One region of the Mediterraneibacter gnavus ATCC 29149 genome, then DNA from elsewhere that is predicted to be linked to it. Evidence: riboswitches for the same ligand, from Rfam matches in the RefSeq annotation. Region 1 holds a riboswitch; the other holds the start of a gene.
What was found. Region 1 has a riboswitch for thiamine pyrophosphate ahead of thiC (phosphomethylpyrimidine synthase ThiC). Riboswitches for the same ligand answer to the same signal wherever they lie in the genome.

Region 1 (8,077 bases):
CTTCCGCAGGATCTGGTGAAGTTTGGTCTGATTCCGGAGCTGGTAGGACGAGTTCCTGTTACAGTATCTCTGGATCTTCTGGATAAAGAGGCTTTGATCCGGATTCTGACAGAACCGAAGAGCTCTCTTGTGAAGCAGTATCAGAAGCTGATGGAACTGGACGGCGTAAAGCTGGAGTTTGATAAAGCAGCTCTGGATGCGATCGCAGAGACCTCTCTTGCAAGGAAAACGGGAGCCAGAGGATTAAGAGCCATTATGGAAGATATTATGATGGATACAATGTTCCGTGTACCATCTGATGATACCATCAAAGGATGTATGATTACAAAAGATGTTGTGGAAGGAAAGGGTCAGCCATTGTATGAGTGCGATGGAGAAGAGCGAAAATCTTTTCTGACATCTGAAAGTGCATAGATAACACAGGCGGGTGCATAGGGAGGACCATGTACCCGCTTGTTTTGATTTTGGATAAAACAAAAAGCAGGAGGAAAATACAGGTGAACAGAGAAATAAAAAGCCTTCCGATGGTAGCTCTGCGTGGAATGACTATCATGCCGGAAATGGTAGTACATTTTGATGTGAGCAGAGAAAAATCAATCGCAGCGATTCAGGAAGCCATGGCGGGAGACCAGAAGATTTTTCTTGTGGCACAAAAATCAATAGAAACAGACGACCCTACACAGGAAGATGTTTACGAGGTGGGAACTGTTGGAACGATCAAACAGATCATGAAGCTTCCAAAGCATATCGTCCGGGTACTTGTTTCAGGAGAAACAAGAGGAATCTTAAAACAGCTTCAGCAGGATACGCCGTATCTGCGGGCAGAGGTCGAGGTGATCGATGAGTCCGATCTTGTCATTCAGGATGATCTAAATGGAGAGGCAATGGCAAGGAGTCTTAAAGATACTTTTCTGGACTATGCCGCTCGCAACGGAAAAATGTCAAAAGAAGCAGTGGCAGAGATTTTGGAGATCAAAAGCCTGAAAAAGCTGGTGGATGAGATTGCTGCAAACACGCCTTTTTATTATGTTGATCAACAGGAAATCCTCGGAAAAGTGGATTTTTGGGAGAGATATGAGACATTGGCGTTTAAGCTGGTCAACGAAGTGCAGATCATGGATATCAAAGATGAACTGCAGCAAAAGGTGAAGGAACGTGTGGATAAGCATCAGAAAGAATACATTCTTCGGGAGCAGCTGAAGCTGATCCGGGAGGAGTTGGGGGATGATTCTACATTGTCCGATGCGGAAGAATTTGAAAAAGCAGCAAAGAATCTGAAAGCGCCAAAAGAAGTGAACGAAAAGCTGAAAAAAGAAATCAGCAGATTTAAAAGCTCACTGAACAGTCCGGCAGAAAGCGGTGTGATACGGACCTATATTGAAACATTGCTTGAGATGCCGTGGGATAAAGCCGGGAAGGACAATCAGGATATCAAATATGCAGAGGAAGTGCTGGAAGCAGATCATTATGGTCTGGAACAGGTCAAAGAACGAATTCTGGAATTTCTGGCAGTACGTTCTCTGACGAAAAAAGGGGAGAGCCCGATCCTGTGTCTGGTGGGACCGCCGGGAACAGGAAAAACATCGATCGCCAGATCTCTTGCAAAGGCACTGAAGAAGCCGTATGTAAGGATTTCACTTGGCGGAGTGCGGGATGAGGCAGAAATCCGGGGACACAGAAAAACATATGTAGGAGCAATGCCCGGACGCATCGCAAATGGAATTCGTCAGGCAGGTGTCAAGAATCCGTTGATGCTTCTGGATGAAATTGATAAAGTCAGCACAGACTATAAGGGAGATACGTTCTCTGCGCTTCTGGAAGTACTGGACAGTGAACAGAATTACAAATTCCGTGATCATTATCTGGAAGTTCCGCTGGATTTGTCGGAAGTGCTGTTTATTGCCACTGCAAATTCACTGCAGACGATTCCGCGTCCGCTTCTGGATCGTATGGAAGTGATCGAGGTGACCAGCTACACAGAGAATGAGAAGCTGCATATTGCGACAGAGCATTTGATCCCAAAACAGCTGGAGAAAAATGGTCTGAAGAAAGAACAGCTGAAAATAAGCAAAAATGCAGTCTGGAAGATTGCATCCAACTATACAAAAGAAGCGGGAGTACGTCAGCTGGAGAGAGAAATCGGCAATATTTGCAGAAAAGCAGCAAAAGAAATACTTACAACCGGGAAAAAGAGTGTTACAATTACAGAGAAGAATCTGTTCAAATATCTGGGAAAAGAGAAGTTTACGTATCAGATGGCAAATGCAGCGGATGAGATCGGGATTGTGCGTGGACTGGCATGGACAAGTGTGGGTGGGGATACCCTCCAGATCGAAGTGAATGTGATGCCTGGAAAAGGAGAGATCATGCTCACAGGTCAGCTTGGAGATGTGATGAAAGAATCGGCACGGACCGGGATCAGCTATATCCGTTCTGTCAGCAGAGATTATCAGATTGCGGATGACTTTTTTGAAAAACATGATATCCATGTACATATTCCGGAGGGTGCAGTGCCCAAAGACGGTCCGTCAGCCGGAATCACCATGGCAACTGCAATGCTTTCTGCGATCACAGAACAAAAGGTGCGTGCAGATATTGCCATGACAGGAGAAGTGACTCTGCGCGGACGTGTACTGCCGATTGGAGGATTAAAGGAAAAGCTTCTGGCTGCGAAAAATGCCGGGATAAAAACAGTTCTTGTTCCCAAAAAGAATCTGGCAGATGTAGAAGAGCTTTCTCAGGAAATCACAAAAGGACTCGAGATCCTGCCTGTAGAGCATATGGAGGAAGTGCTGAAGGCAGCATTTGTGTCAGAAGATCAGGATAAAATATCCGGAGGGGAGTAAACTATGGTAATAAAGAATATCAATCTGGAAACTGTTTGTGGAATTACAAGTAAATTGCCGGAAAATGAAAAACCGGAGATTGCGTTTGCGGGGAAATCCAATGTGGGTAAGTCATCCCTGATCAATGCGCTGATGAACCGAAAATCGTATGCCCGGATCTCTGCCACACCGGGAAAGACACAGACGATTAATTTTTATAATATCAACGAGGAACTTTATCTGGTGGATCTGCCGGGATACGGATATGCGAAGGTTTCCGAAAAAGAAAAGATCCAGTGGGGAAATCTGATCGAGCGGTATCTGCATACATCAAAACAGTTGAAAGCAGTCTTTCTTCTGATCGACATCCGGCATGACCCTTCGGCAAATGACAAGATGATGTATCAGTGGATCGTCGATCAGGGATTTCAGCCGATCATCATTGCTACAAAGCTGGATAAATTAAAACGCAGTCAGGTGCAGAAGCATGTGAAGATGTTAAAAACAGGTCTGAATCTGCTTCCGGGAACAAAAGTAATCCCGTTTTCTTCGGTTACAAAGCAGGGAAGAGACGAAATCTGGGATCTGGCTGAGCGGGAATATCTGTTTCCGGAAAGATTTTTGGAGGATGAAACGAAAGAATAATTTCGGAGAATGATAGAGTAAACAGGAAAAGCACGATGCGGGAAGGAGATTTTTATGGAGCGAAAGAGACCTTACTGGCAAGTGGCGGTAAGTCTTATGTTCAGTATACTGGCAACGGCTGCGTTTATTATCCTGGGCGTAAAAGCAATCGGATTTCTCATGCCGTTCGTTGTGGGCTGGATCATTTCTGCCATTGCGACACCTCTGGTGAACTGGCTGGAAAAGCGATTGAAGATCGTAAAGAAGCTGGGAACAGCAATGATTGTTATCATGGTCATTGGGCTGATCGTTTTAGTGGGATATTTTGCAGTCAGCAGGATTGCAGCGGAAGTGACAGATCTGATTCAGAACTTTCCGGATATTTATGCACAGCTGGAAGAGGGGATGCGTGAGATTGGAAATACCTTATCCGGTGCGTTCAGCAGGCTTCCCCGGGGAGTGCAGAATGGGTGGACAACGATAGTGGAGAATCTGGATACTTATATGGGGAATCTTGTTTCGAAAATCAGCGAGCCGACGGTGACGGCTGCGGGAAATTTTGCAAAAAGACTTCCGTCCTATCTGATTTCTTTCATTGTTGCGATACTGGCAGCTTACTTTTTTACAATCCAGAGAGAAGAAGTGATCGCATGGTTTCATAAAATCGCACCGCCGTCTGTGGAAAAGAGGATGATCCTGGTGATGGATAATCTGAAATATGCAGTAGGCGGATATTTCAAGGCGCAGTTTAAGATCATGGGTGTTGTTTTTTTGATCCTGTTTGCCGGATTTCTTGTGCTTGGAATTCATTATGCGGTTTTGGTTGCATTTTTGATTTCATTTTTGGATTTTCTGCCATTTTTTGGAACGGGAACTGCGTTGATCCAATGGGCAATTTACTCCGTATTTATCGGTGAATATAAAATTACAGCCGGTCTGGTGATCATCTATGCAGTTTCCCAGGTAGTGCGTCAGCTTTTGCAGCCAAAGCTGGTAGGTGACAGCATGGGAATGAATCCGCTGGTGACACTGCTGCTTTTATATGTGGGATATAAGATCAAGGGAGTCTTTGGTATGATTCTGGCAGTTCCGTTGGGACTGGTATTGATCAATATGTGTCAGGCCGGTGCATTTGATTATATTCTGGATGACGTGAAGATTCTGGTTGAAGGGATACTGGGACTTCGCGAAGAGCTTCCTCAAGGGCAAAAAGAAAATTCAGATAACACTTGATTCCAAGAATGAGAGTGTTTATAATATCAACAGAAACAAAAAAGGGGTGCTTGCAGAAAGCAGGCTGAGAGAAAGCTGGATCGCTTAAAACCCGTAACCTGATTTGGATAATGCCAACGTAGGGATATACAGAGAAAGTGATAGGATCTGAGAAGAAAAATTGCTGCTGTAATGCGTTTGCGTTGCAGCAGCTTTTTGCATACTCCGCGGCGGGCATGGAAAGGAATGCATATGAGAAACTATACAACACAGATGGAAGCAGCGAGAAAACAGATTGTGACAAAAGAACTGGAGATCGTGGCACAAAAAGAACATATGACGACCGAAGAGCTGATGCCGCTGGTGGCAGAAGGAAAGGTTGTCATCTGTGCCAACAAAAATCACACCTGTATTGATCCGGAAGGAATCGGTTCGATGCTGCGTACAAAGATCAATGTAAATCTGGGAGTTTCAAGAGACTGTAAAGATTACGATGTGGAGATGCAGAAGGTGATGCAGGCAGTTGAGATGGGCGCACATGCCATCATGGATCTGTCTTCTCATGGAAATACAATTCCATTTCGAAGAAAGCTGACCAGTGAGTGTCCGGCGCTGATCGGTACTGTTCCAATCTATGATTCCGTGATCCACTATCAAAGGGATCTGGATACGCTGACTGCCAGAGATTTTATCGATGTGGTCCGTCTTCACGCACAGGATGGAGTGGATTTTGTGACACTGCACTGTGGCATTACGCGTAAAACAATCGAGCAGATTCGGCAGCATAAGCGAAAAATGAACATCGTATCCAGAGGTGGTTCTCTTGTATTTGCGTGGATGTGTATGACAGGGGAAGAAAATCCATTTTATGAATATTATGATGAGATTCTGGATATTTGTCGGGAATATGATGTGACGGTTTCACTCGGTGACGCATGCAGACCAGGATGTCTTGCAGATGCAACGGACGTCTGCCAGATCGAGGAGCTGGTGCGTCTGGGCGAACTGACCAGGCGGGCATGGGAGAAGGATGTTCAGGTGATGGTGGAAGGTCCGGGACATATGCCTCTGGATCAGATCGAGGCAAATATGAAAGTGCAGCAGTCCATTTGTCAGGGAGCGCCGTTTTATGTATTGGGACCACTTGTGACAGATATTGCTCCGGGATATGACCATATTACTTCTGCGATTGGCGGAGCCGTGGCAGCATCGGCAGGAGCGGCATTTTTGTGCTATGTGACACCGGCAGAGCATCTGGCTCTTCCGAATCTGGAAGATGTAAAACAGGGAATCATGGCGTCTAAGATTGCGGCACATGCGGCAGATATTGCAAAAGGAGTGCGGGGAGCAAGACAGGCAGATGACAGGATGGCACAAGCCAGAAGAAATCTGGACTGGGAAGCACAGTGGGAGTGTGCCATGGATCCGGAGACGGCAAAACGGATCTGGAATGAGAGAAAGCCTGAACATGAGGATACTTGTTCCATGTGCGGAAAATTCTGTGCGGTGCGAAGTATGAACAAGGCACTTGCAGGCGAACATATTGATATTTTATAGAAACAGAATAATCAGAAAAACCAGGCAGGATATGTTCCCGTAAAAAGGAAGGCATCCTGCCTGGTTTTTATTTTGAAGCTATTGTGTCTTCTCTGCGTATTCAGCAGCAAGTGTATCAAATTCTTCTGCGTGAGTCGGATACCAGACGTCAAAGGTACTGTCTGCTGCGGCAATTCGTTTTCCGAGAGCTGCGAAAAATTCCGGGATTACAGTCTCCAGAAGAACACCTTTTTCGATGCCCAGATGTGCTCCAGGTTCTTCGCTGTCTCCGTTTACAAATAATTTGAATGCAGGTTCCATTTTTCCATCCACCCGTTTGGAGTGTCCGACAAGACCGATACTTCCCGCCTGATGGCTTCCGCAGCTGGAAGGACATCCGGAAATATGGATACATGGAAGGACTCTGTCGGCGAACTGTTCCTTGCGGACCCGCTGAATGCAGGACTCTAACAGTGCATAGGAATTGCGCAGTCCGTGTTGGCAGATTGGAACGCCAATGCAGCTGACACTGCTTTCAAATAAAGAAGCAGCTCCGTCTTTTGTGGCTTCTAACACAGCAGGTACTTCTTTTGCAGTCAGATTGATGATATACAAGGTGCCGTCCGGTGAGATCCGAAGCTCGGTTTCCGGCATCTCTTTGATCACGGCATACAGTTCAGACGGTTTTTGAGGTGCAAGCCGTCCGCCCAGCGGATGATAAGAAACCGTGTACAGGCCGTTCTGTTTCTGTGGGAGTACCCGTTTTTCTGTCAGAAGTGCTTCGGACAGAGTGCCGTCAGCAGATTTGGAAATCGGATGGACTGGTTCTACAGGCCATGGAGTCATTTCTTTTTGCGCGTCTTCCACAAACTGGAGGAAATAGTTCCGGATTTTTTCTTCGCCAAGGGTATCCTGCAGATAGCGGGTTCTGGATTTTGCGCGGGACTCATAATTGCCGTATGTGGTAAAGAGACGGATCATGGCATGGACGTAAAGGGAAACCTCGTTTGGATCTGCATTGTCTGTAATATGAACACCAAGCTTTGGATTTGGTCCAAGTCCGCCGGCACAGTAAACGGAAAATGTCCCGTTTTCTTTGGCTACAAATCCAAGGTCACGGAATGTGGCATGAACTTCATTCGCCGGGGTATTGGAAAAACCGACTTTCAGTTTTCTGGGCATGTGAAGTCCCGGCATCTTGGTCAGGAGATATTCTCCGGCAGCCTTTGCATAAGGAAACACATCAAATGTCTCATCCACAGCGGTACCAGTCAGAGGACTTGCCATGACATTACGCGGGTTGTCGCCTCCGCCGCCGTGTGTGATGATGCCGACTTTTAAGGCATCACGAACAAGCTGCGGAACAGAGTCTGCAGACAAATCGTGAAACTGGATGGTCTGGCAGGTAGTCAGTTTGAGCAGAGGAATCTGATGTTCAGAAATTTTGTCTGCAAGGAATTTTAATTTCTCTTTTGTAATATGACCGCCCGGAAGACGAAGACGCAGCATATATCCTTGTTCCTTCTGTGCATAGCTTCCAAAGCCTCCGGAGATGCCTTTGAAGGTCTGGCGGTCAATCTCTCCATTTTCGAAAGCATGTATGTTTTCATCAAATCTTGTGATATTATCTTCAAATTGCTGTAATAAATCTTTTGAAAGCATGGTAAATGCTCCTTTCTTTTTGATGGGTTTAGAAACTCTGTACTAAGTATAATAAACGGGGAAAGAGAGTACAAGGGGAATTTGGAGATTGGTCTTGATTTTCTTTACGGATATTTAAATTTGGAACAGTAACGAGAATAAAGATAGATTTCCACACTCCCTGTTGTTATAATAAAGACAAAACGAAAACAGGGGAAATAGACATGGATACAATTTTG
Region 2 (8,077 bases), 1.7 Mb from region 1:
CTGTACCTCCATCTTATACAGATGACACTGCTTCTATAGTTTACCAAACAAATGAATAATTTTCAACATAGAAATTCATTTTATATTCATTCCTCTTATTTTTCTTTTTAGCTGTTTTGTTTATTTTTCCATCTAAAATTGATATTTAAAATCCATTATCCTTTTTATATGTCCATTTTTTGTTTATTTTGTATATTTGTTATTTATTTCTCAATCTTTTTCTTTACAGTATTATCTCATTTTTGCAAGTTAATTTTTTATTTCTTTCATTTTTTGTTTTTTATTACACAGTATGGATTTTTTCCTTTTATTATGGTAATCTGGTTGCAGAGAGGTGTTATATGTATGAAGACATTTTTTAAAAATCTGACGTTTACTTTCCTTTGCCTTGGTATCTCCACGATACTGGCATTTTTCTTTTTTAACCTAGGACAAAAAAATTCTGTCAACACTGCCCTGATTTATATTCTGGCTCTGATCCTGATCGCTCAGAATACGACCAGTTACTGGTATGGTGCTGCCGCCTCCGTTTTTTGTGTCATCGCAGCAAACTATTTTTTTACATATCCCTATTTCAAACTAAACTTCATACTGGACGGATATCCGGTCACATTTATCGGCATGCTGGCTATTTCTCTTATCACCAGCGCGACCGCCAGTATGCTCAAAAAACAAAAAGCCATTGCCTCCGAACGGGAACGAAAGCTTGCAGAAGCAGAGCGCGAGAAAATTCATGCCAATCTTCTGCGCGCCGTATCACATGATCTGCGTACCCCTCTGACGAGCATAATCGGCTCTTCTGCCTCTTATCTGGACGATGCCCAGAATATGTCCGAGCAAGAACGTATGGAGCTGATTTCGAATATTAACGAGGATGCACAGTGGCTGCTGAATATGGTGGAAAACCTGCTCTCTGTAACGAAGATTCAAAATGAATCCAGCAAAGTCAAAAAGTCGCAGGAAATTGTGGAAGAAGTCGTCTCCGAATCAATTGTCCGACTTCAGAAACGCCTTCCTAAAATCCAGATCCGGGTTTCTATGCCGGAAGATTTTCTGATGATCCCAATGGATGCTACTTTGATCGAACAGGTGCTGATCAACTTGATGGAAAATGCCTATGTCCATTCCTCGAGCTCTGATCCCATCGACCTTTTGATCACCGATCAGCCGGACTGTGTCACATTTGCAGTCCGGGACTATGGAATCGGACTGGATCCCGACCAGATCCCTTTTATTTTTGACGGACAGTACAGCTCTGATACCGCTGACGGACACAAAGGAATCGGCATCGGACTGTCTATCTGCCGGACGATCATTCATGCTCACGACGGCGTGATCCACGCTGCCAATCTGGATAAAGGAGCCGAATTCTCCTTTACCCTTCCAAAAGAAAAGGAGAACGCAAACTATGCCTAAATTCACTGTATTGATTATAGAAGACGAAAAAAATATTCAGACCTTTGTAGGAAAGATCCTGAAAAAACAGGATTACCGTGTACTGTATGCGGACTGCGGGAAAGAAGGACTGAATCTGATCCATTCCCAATGTCCAGACGTAATTATTTTAGACCTTGGTCTGCCTGATATGAATGGAAATGATATTATCCAGGAAGTCCGGACCTGGACCAGTACCCCGATCATTGTCATCTCCGCACGAAGTGCCGAAAAGGAAAAGGTTCTCGCATTGGATCAGGGAGCGGATGATTACATTACCAAGCCATTCGGAACCTCAGAACTGCTTGCCCGCATCCGTACCTCCTTAAGACACAGCAACCGCTTATATACTACAGATTCTCTTTATATCCGGCCCTATCGCTACGAAGATCTGGTATTGGATTTTTCCAAACGGGAACTGACCTTAGACAAACAGCCGGTTCATCTGACCCCTATTGAATACAAAATTGTATCCTATCTGGCACAGAATTCCGGAAAAGTCATGACATACGCCGCCATCATTTCCAATGTCTGGGGACCATACGCAGACGACGACAATAAAATCCTGCGCGTCAATATGGCAAATATCCGAAGAAAGCTGGAAAAAGACCCTGCACAGCCTAAATATATCTTTACAGAAGTAGGCGTTGGATACCGAATGCAGGAGGATTCATCAGAAAACGATTAGCAGTAATCTCTTATGCTAAGATTGCGCTAAAAAGGCCTCAAATCTCTTTTCTTTTTATGCCTTTGTCACTAAAATAGAATCTGGTCCGATACAAGGGCAATTTCATTCAAAGGAGTGACAGTAATGGGCAATAATATCGTAATGATACTTTTGATGATCATCGGTGGTTCTGCAGGAATTTTTTCCACACTGTTCATTTTGATCAGTCTGCCGGTAACCATTATCCAAAAATTTATCCGCAAAGCACGTTACGGATATAAATTAACCGATTAACTAATTTTATTAAACCTCTTACCTTATAAAAACAACGACCGTAAAATTCCCGAGAATCTTACAGTCGTTGTTTTTCGCTTTATTCTACTGCTATTTTTTTTACCCGTCCAAGTGCTTTCTGTACTGCCGGAATGGAGATGATCACGATTGTAATCAGTCCTTCTGCCAGAAGGAAACTGTAGTTATATGCGATCGGATATACGGCTGCAAGTGATTTCGGGAAATTGTCCGGCATGTAGTCCATCCAGTACAAATATCCTCCCAGCGCATGAAACGCTCCCCTGGCGAGAACAGCTACGATATAGCCTTTGAGCAGTCCATTCTTTTGCTTTGCAAAGAAACCTGCCACACCAAGTGCTGCGAAAGCCAATACATAATCACAGCATACCTGGAACAGAGAAAGTACGTATGGCTCCTGTAAAAACTGGAGCATTCCATATGTAAATCCAACCAAAATTCCTGTTCTTACTCCATACCAGTTTGCTACCAGCACGATAAAGAGCATGCTGCACAGTGTCACACTGCCGCCCCATGGCAGAGAGAAAATCTTGATATAGGAAGTAATAAAAGCAAGTGCCATTGCCATCGCACAGCACGCAAGCTGTTTCGCGGACATTTTATTTTTTTCTGAATTTTTACCGGCAAAAAACAATGCAATACCAAATACAACGATTCCCAGCACAATACAAATTGCATATCCTGCAGTCGTCAGACCGCCTTCTGCATTTACCATAAAGTTCAACATAAAAAACTCCTCCTTGTTTTCGTGATTGAAAACAAGGAGGAGTTCCTTGTATAAACGAGATTACAGTTCCTACGTTGGCATTATCCAAATCAGGTTATAGGTCGAAGTTCACAACTTCCTCTCAGCCTGTCACACAAGCTCCCCTTGTTATCAATCGTATTTTATTTTATTCTTCGTCCAGAACTACTTCTTCCAAATCTGCTGATTCTGCTGTCTCCACTGCTTCTGTTTCCACTGCATCGCTTTCATCCAGTTCTTCAGCCTCTTCTTCTGCTTCCAGTTCTGTGTTTAACTGAACATCACGGTACTTCTTCATACCTGTACCTGCAGGAATATGTTTACCGATGATGACGTTCTCTTTCAGACCGATCAGGTGGTCCACCTTACCTTTGATCGCAGCTTCTGTCAGGACTTTTGTTGTCTCCTGGAAGGATGCTGCAGACAGGAAGGATTCTGTAGCCAGAGATGCTTTTGTGATACCAAGCATGATCTGTTCACCTGTTGCAGGCTCTTTTCCTTCTGCTTCCATCTGCTCGTTCACTTCGTTGAACTCCAGAACATCTACCATAGTTCCAGGCAGGAATTCGGTATCTCCTCTTTCCTCGATACGAATCTTCTTCAGCATCTGGCGTACAATAACCTCGATATGCTTGTCATTGATTTCTACACCCTGCAAACGGTAAACTCGCTGTACTTCCTGGATCATGTAATCCTGTACGGCACGAAGTCCTTTGATCTTCAGGATATCGTGAGGATTTACACTACCTTCTGTCAGCTCATCTCCGGCCTCCAGATATACACCATCCTGAATCTTGATACGGGAACCGTATGGGATCAGGTATGCTTTGGATTCTCCTGTCTGATCATTTGTTACAATGATCTCACGCTTTTTCTTTGTATCGCTGATTGTTGCCGTACCGGCAAACTCTGTGATAATCGCAAGTCCTTTCGGCTTTCTTGCCTCAAAAAGCTCTTCGACACGAGGAAGACCCTGTGTGATATCGTCACCGGCAACTCCACCCGTATGGAATGTACGCATGGTCAGCTGTGTACCAGGTTCACCGATGGACTGAGCAGCAATGATACCGACTGCTTCACCAACCTGAACGGCTTCCCCTGTTGCCATGTTTGCACCGTAACATTTTGCACAAACACCATTCTTACATTTACATGTAAGGATTGTACGGATCTTCACTGTATCCAGTGGTTCACCGTTTTCGTCAACCGCTTTCTTCATGACTCTTTCTGCACGCTTCGGTGTGATCATGTGATTTGCTTTGACGATGATATTTCCATCCTTGTCTTTCAGATCTTCACAAGAGAATCTTCCTGTGATACGCTCCTGCAGACTTTCGATTTCTTCATTTCCGTCCATGAATGCTTTTACATACATTCCCGGAATCTCTTTTCCTTCTGCCGCACAGTCACTGTCGTGAATGATAAGCTCCTGAGAAACATCAACCAGACGTCTTGTCAGGTATCCTGAATCGGCTGTACGAAGCGCGGTATCGGACATTCCCTTACGAGCTCCATGCGCAGACATAAAGTATTCCAGTACGTCCAGACCCTCACGGAAGTTGGACTTGATCGGCAGCTCGATCGTACGACCTGCTGTATCCGCCATCAAACCACGCATACCTGCAAGCTGTTTGATCTGCTTGTCAGAACCACGGGCTCCGGAATCTGCCATCATGAAGATGTTATTGTATTTATCCAGCCCGGAAAGCAGAGCTTCTGTCAATTTGTCATCGGTTGCTTTCCATGTCTCAACAACTTCTTTGTAACGTTCTTCTTCTGTGATCAGACCACGTTTGTAGTTCTTTGTGATCTTGTCTACAGTATCCTGTGCAGTCTGGATCATCTCCGGTTTCTGCGGCGGTACTGTCATATCAGAAATCGATACGGTCATCGCTGCTCTTGTAGAGAACTTGTAACCAATCGCTTTTACATCATCCAGAACTTCTGCTGTCTGAGTTGCTCCGTGTGTATTGATTACTTTTTCCAGGATCTGTTTGAGCTGTTTCTTTCCTACGTGGAAATCTACTTCCAGAAGCAGTTCGTTTCCATCTACTTCACGGTCTACGAATCCAAGATCCTGCGGAATAATCTCATTGAACAACATTCTTCCAAGTGTTCCATCGATCGTGCCTGTCTTCACCGTTCCGTCCGGCATCTCTCTGGAAACACGGACTTTGATTCTGGAATGCAGTGTCACATATCCATTTTCATATGCCAGGAGTGCTTCGTTTAAGTTCTTAAAGAACATACCCTCACCTGTTGCTCCCGGTCTTTCCTGTGTCAGATAGTAAATACCAAGTACCATATCCTGAGAAGGAACGGCTACCGGTCCACCATCGGACGGTTTCAGCAGGTTGTTCGGTGAAAGAAGCAGGAAACGGCATTCTGCCTGTGCTTCTACTGACAGCGGTACATGGACAGCCATCTGGTCACCATCGAAATCGGCGTTGTAAGCTGTACATACCAATGGATGCAGCTTGATCGCCTTACCTTCTACAAGGATTGGCTCAAACGCCTGAATACCAAGTCTGTGCAGTGTGGGGGCACGGTTCAACATAACCGGATGCTCTTTGATCACTTCTTCGAGCACATCCCAAACCTCCGGCTGGAGTCTCTCTACCATTTTCTTGGCATTCTTAATATTATGAGCAGTTCCGTTTGCCACCAGTTCTTTCATAACAAACGGTTTGAATAATTCAATCGCCATCTCTTTCGGCAGACCGCACTGATAGATCTTCAATTCCGGTCCTACGACGATAACGGAACGTCCGGAATAGTCAACACGTTTTCCGAGCAGGTTCTGACGGAAACGTCCGGACTTACCTTTTAACATGTCTGACAGAGATTTCAGAGCTCTGTTTCCAGGACCTGTAACAGGACGACCGCGGCGGCCGTTATCGATCAGAGCATCAACTGCTTCCTGAAGCATACGTTTCTCGTTGCGTACGATAATATCCGGCGCTTCCAGTTCAAGCAGTCTTCTCAGACGGTTATTACGGTTGATAATTCTTCTGTACAAATCATTTAAGTCAGATGTTGCAAAACGTCCACCATCCAGCTGTACCATCGGACGCAGATCCGGCGGAATGACCGGGATCGCGGAAAGAATCATCCACTCCGGTTTGTTTCCGGATTCACGGAATGCTTCTACAACCTCCAGACGTTTTACGATTCTTGCTCTCTTCTGACCTGTGGCATTGACAAGTCCTGCCTGCAGTTCTGCATATTCTTTTTCCAGATCAATGGATTGCAGCAATTCCTGAATTGCCTCAGCTCCCATACCTACGCGGAATGCTTTGCTTCCCCATTTTTCTTTTTCTTCCTGATACTCTGCCTCTGACAGGATCTGTTTGTACTGAAGGTCTGTCTCCCCTTTGTCCAGTACGATATAAGATGCAAAGTAAAGAACTCTCTCCAGTGTTCTTGGGGAGATGTCCAGGATCAGTCCCATACGGCTTGGGATTCCCTTGAAATACCAGATATGGGATACCGGAGCCGCAAGGGCGATATGGCCCATGCGCTCACGGCGTACAGATGCTTTTGTTACTTCCACTCCACATCTGTCACAAACAACACCTTTGTAACGGATTTTTTTGTATTTTCCACAGTGACATTCCCAGTCCTTACTTGGTCCGAAAATTCGCTCGCAGAAAAGACCGTCTTTTTCTGGTTTTAACGTTCTATAGTTAATGGTCTCCGGTTTTGTAACCTCGCCTCTTGACCATTCCATGATCTTTTCCGGTGAAGCCAGTCCGATTTTGATCGCATCAAAAGTTAACGGCTGATATTGTTGTTCATTATTGCTTGCTGGCATATAAACGGCTCCTCCTATTCTTCATCATCCATGAATTCATCAAATTCCAATTCCATATCAGGAGCGAAATCCTCTTCCTCCTGTGGTTCTACGTTCTCCAGTTCTTCCCCGACGAATTCCTGCTCTGTAAATCCATGTGCTCCGAAAGATTCTTTTTCATCGCGGTATTTCTTTCCTTCGATGATCGAGCGCAGGTCTGTCTCGCCGTAATCTACAGCCTCCATGATTTCCACTTCTGTGTTGTCATCACGAAGTACACGCACATCCAAGGCAAGGGACTGAAGCTCTTTGAGCAGTACCTTGAAGGACTCAGGAATACCTGGTTCCGGAATGTTCTCTCCTTTGATGATTGCTTCGTATGTCTTGACACGTCCTACAACATCATCGGATTTGACTGTCAGGATCTCCTGCAGTGTATAAGATGCACCGTAGGCCTCTAAAGCCCAAACCTCCATCTCTCCGAAACGCTGTCCACCGAACTGAGCTTTACCACCCAGCGGCTGCTGTGTTACCAGTGAGTAAGGACCTGTTGAACGTGCATGGATCTTATCATCTACCAGATGATGAAGTTTTAAGTAATGCATGTGTCCAATTGTTACCGGGCTGTCAAAATATTCTCCGGTACGTCCGTCACGCAGGCGTACTTTACCGTCTCTTGAAAGCGGTACTCCTTTCCACAGCGCTCTGTGTTCACGATTGTCAGACAGATACTGAAGCACTTCCGGAAGTAATTCCTCTCCGTGTTTCTTTTCAAAGTCTTCCCATTCCATATTTACATAATCATTTGCCAGATCCAGCGTATCCATGATGTCATTCTCGTTTGCTCCGCCGAATACCGGTGTTGCAACATTAAAGCCAAGTGCTTTTGCTGCAAGACTTAAGTGGATCTCGAGCACCTGCCCGATATTCATACGGGAAGGCACACCCAGTGGGTTCAGCACGATATCCAGAGGACGTCCATTTGGAAGATATGGCATATCTTCTACCGGAAGCACTCTGGAGACAACACCCTTGTTACCATGACGTCCGGCCATCTTATCACCAACAGAAATTTTTCTCTTCTGTGCGATATAGATGCGTACGGACTGGTTTACTCCAGGTGAAA

Region 2: another riboswitch for thiamine pyrophosphate. It lies ahead of FXV78_RS03560 (energy-coupled thiamine transporter ThiT); the one in region 1 lies ahead of thiC (phosphomethylpyrimidine synthase ThiC).

The regions. Positions count from the first base shown of each region.
Region 1 covers NZ_CP043051.1:2,418,759-2,426,835, forward strand. The annotation lists gene clpX (ATP-dependent Clp protease ATP-binding subunit ClpX) at 1-414, shown strand, start outside; gene lon (endopeptidase La) at 552-2,846, shown strand; gene yihA (ribosome biogenesis GTP-binding protein YihA/YsxC) at 2,850-3,470, shown strand; gene ytvI (sporulation integral membrane protein YtvI) at 3,525-4,682, shown strand; TPP riboswitch at 4,715-4,824, shown strand; gene thiC (phosphomethylpyrimidine synthase ThiC) at 4,914-6,218, shown strand; gene FXV78_RS12005 (nitrite/sulfite reductase) at 6,297-7,859, opposite strand; gene FXV78_RS12010 (response regulator transcription factor) at 8,063-8,077, shown strand, end outside.
Region 2 covers NZ_CP043051.1:713,342-721,418, forward strand. The annotation lists gene FXV78_RS03550 (sensor histidine kinase) at 346-1,416, shown strand; gene FXV78_RS03555 (response regulator) at 1,409-2,122, shown strand; gene FXV78_RS17805 (hypothetical protein) at 2,246-2,395, shown strand; gene FXV78_RS03560 (energy-coupled thiamine transporter ThiT) at 2,475-3,140, opposite strand; TPP riboswitch at 3,189-3,295, opposite strand; gene rpoC (DNA-directed RNA polymerase subunit beta') at 3,307-6,972, opposite strand; gene rpoB (DNA-directed RNA polymerase subunit beta) at 6,987-8,077, opposite strand, start outside.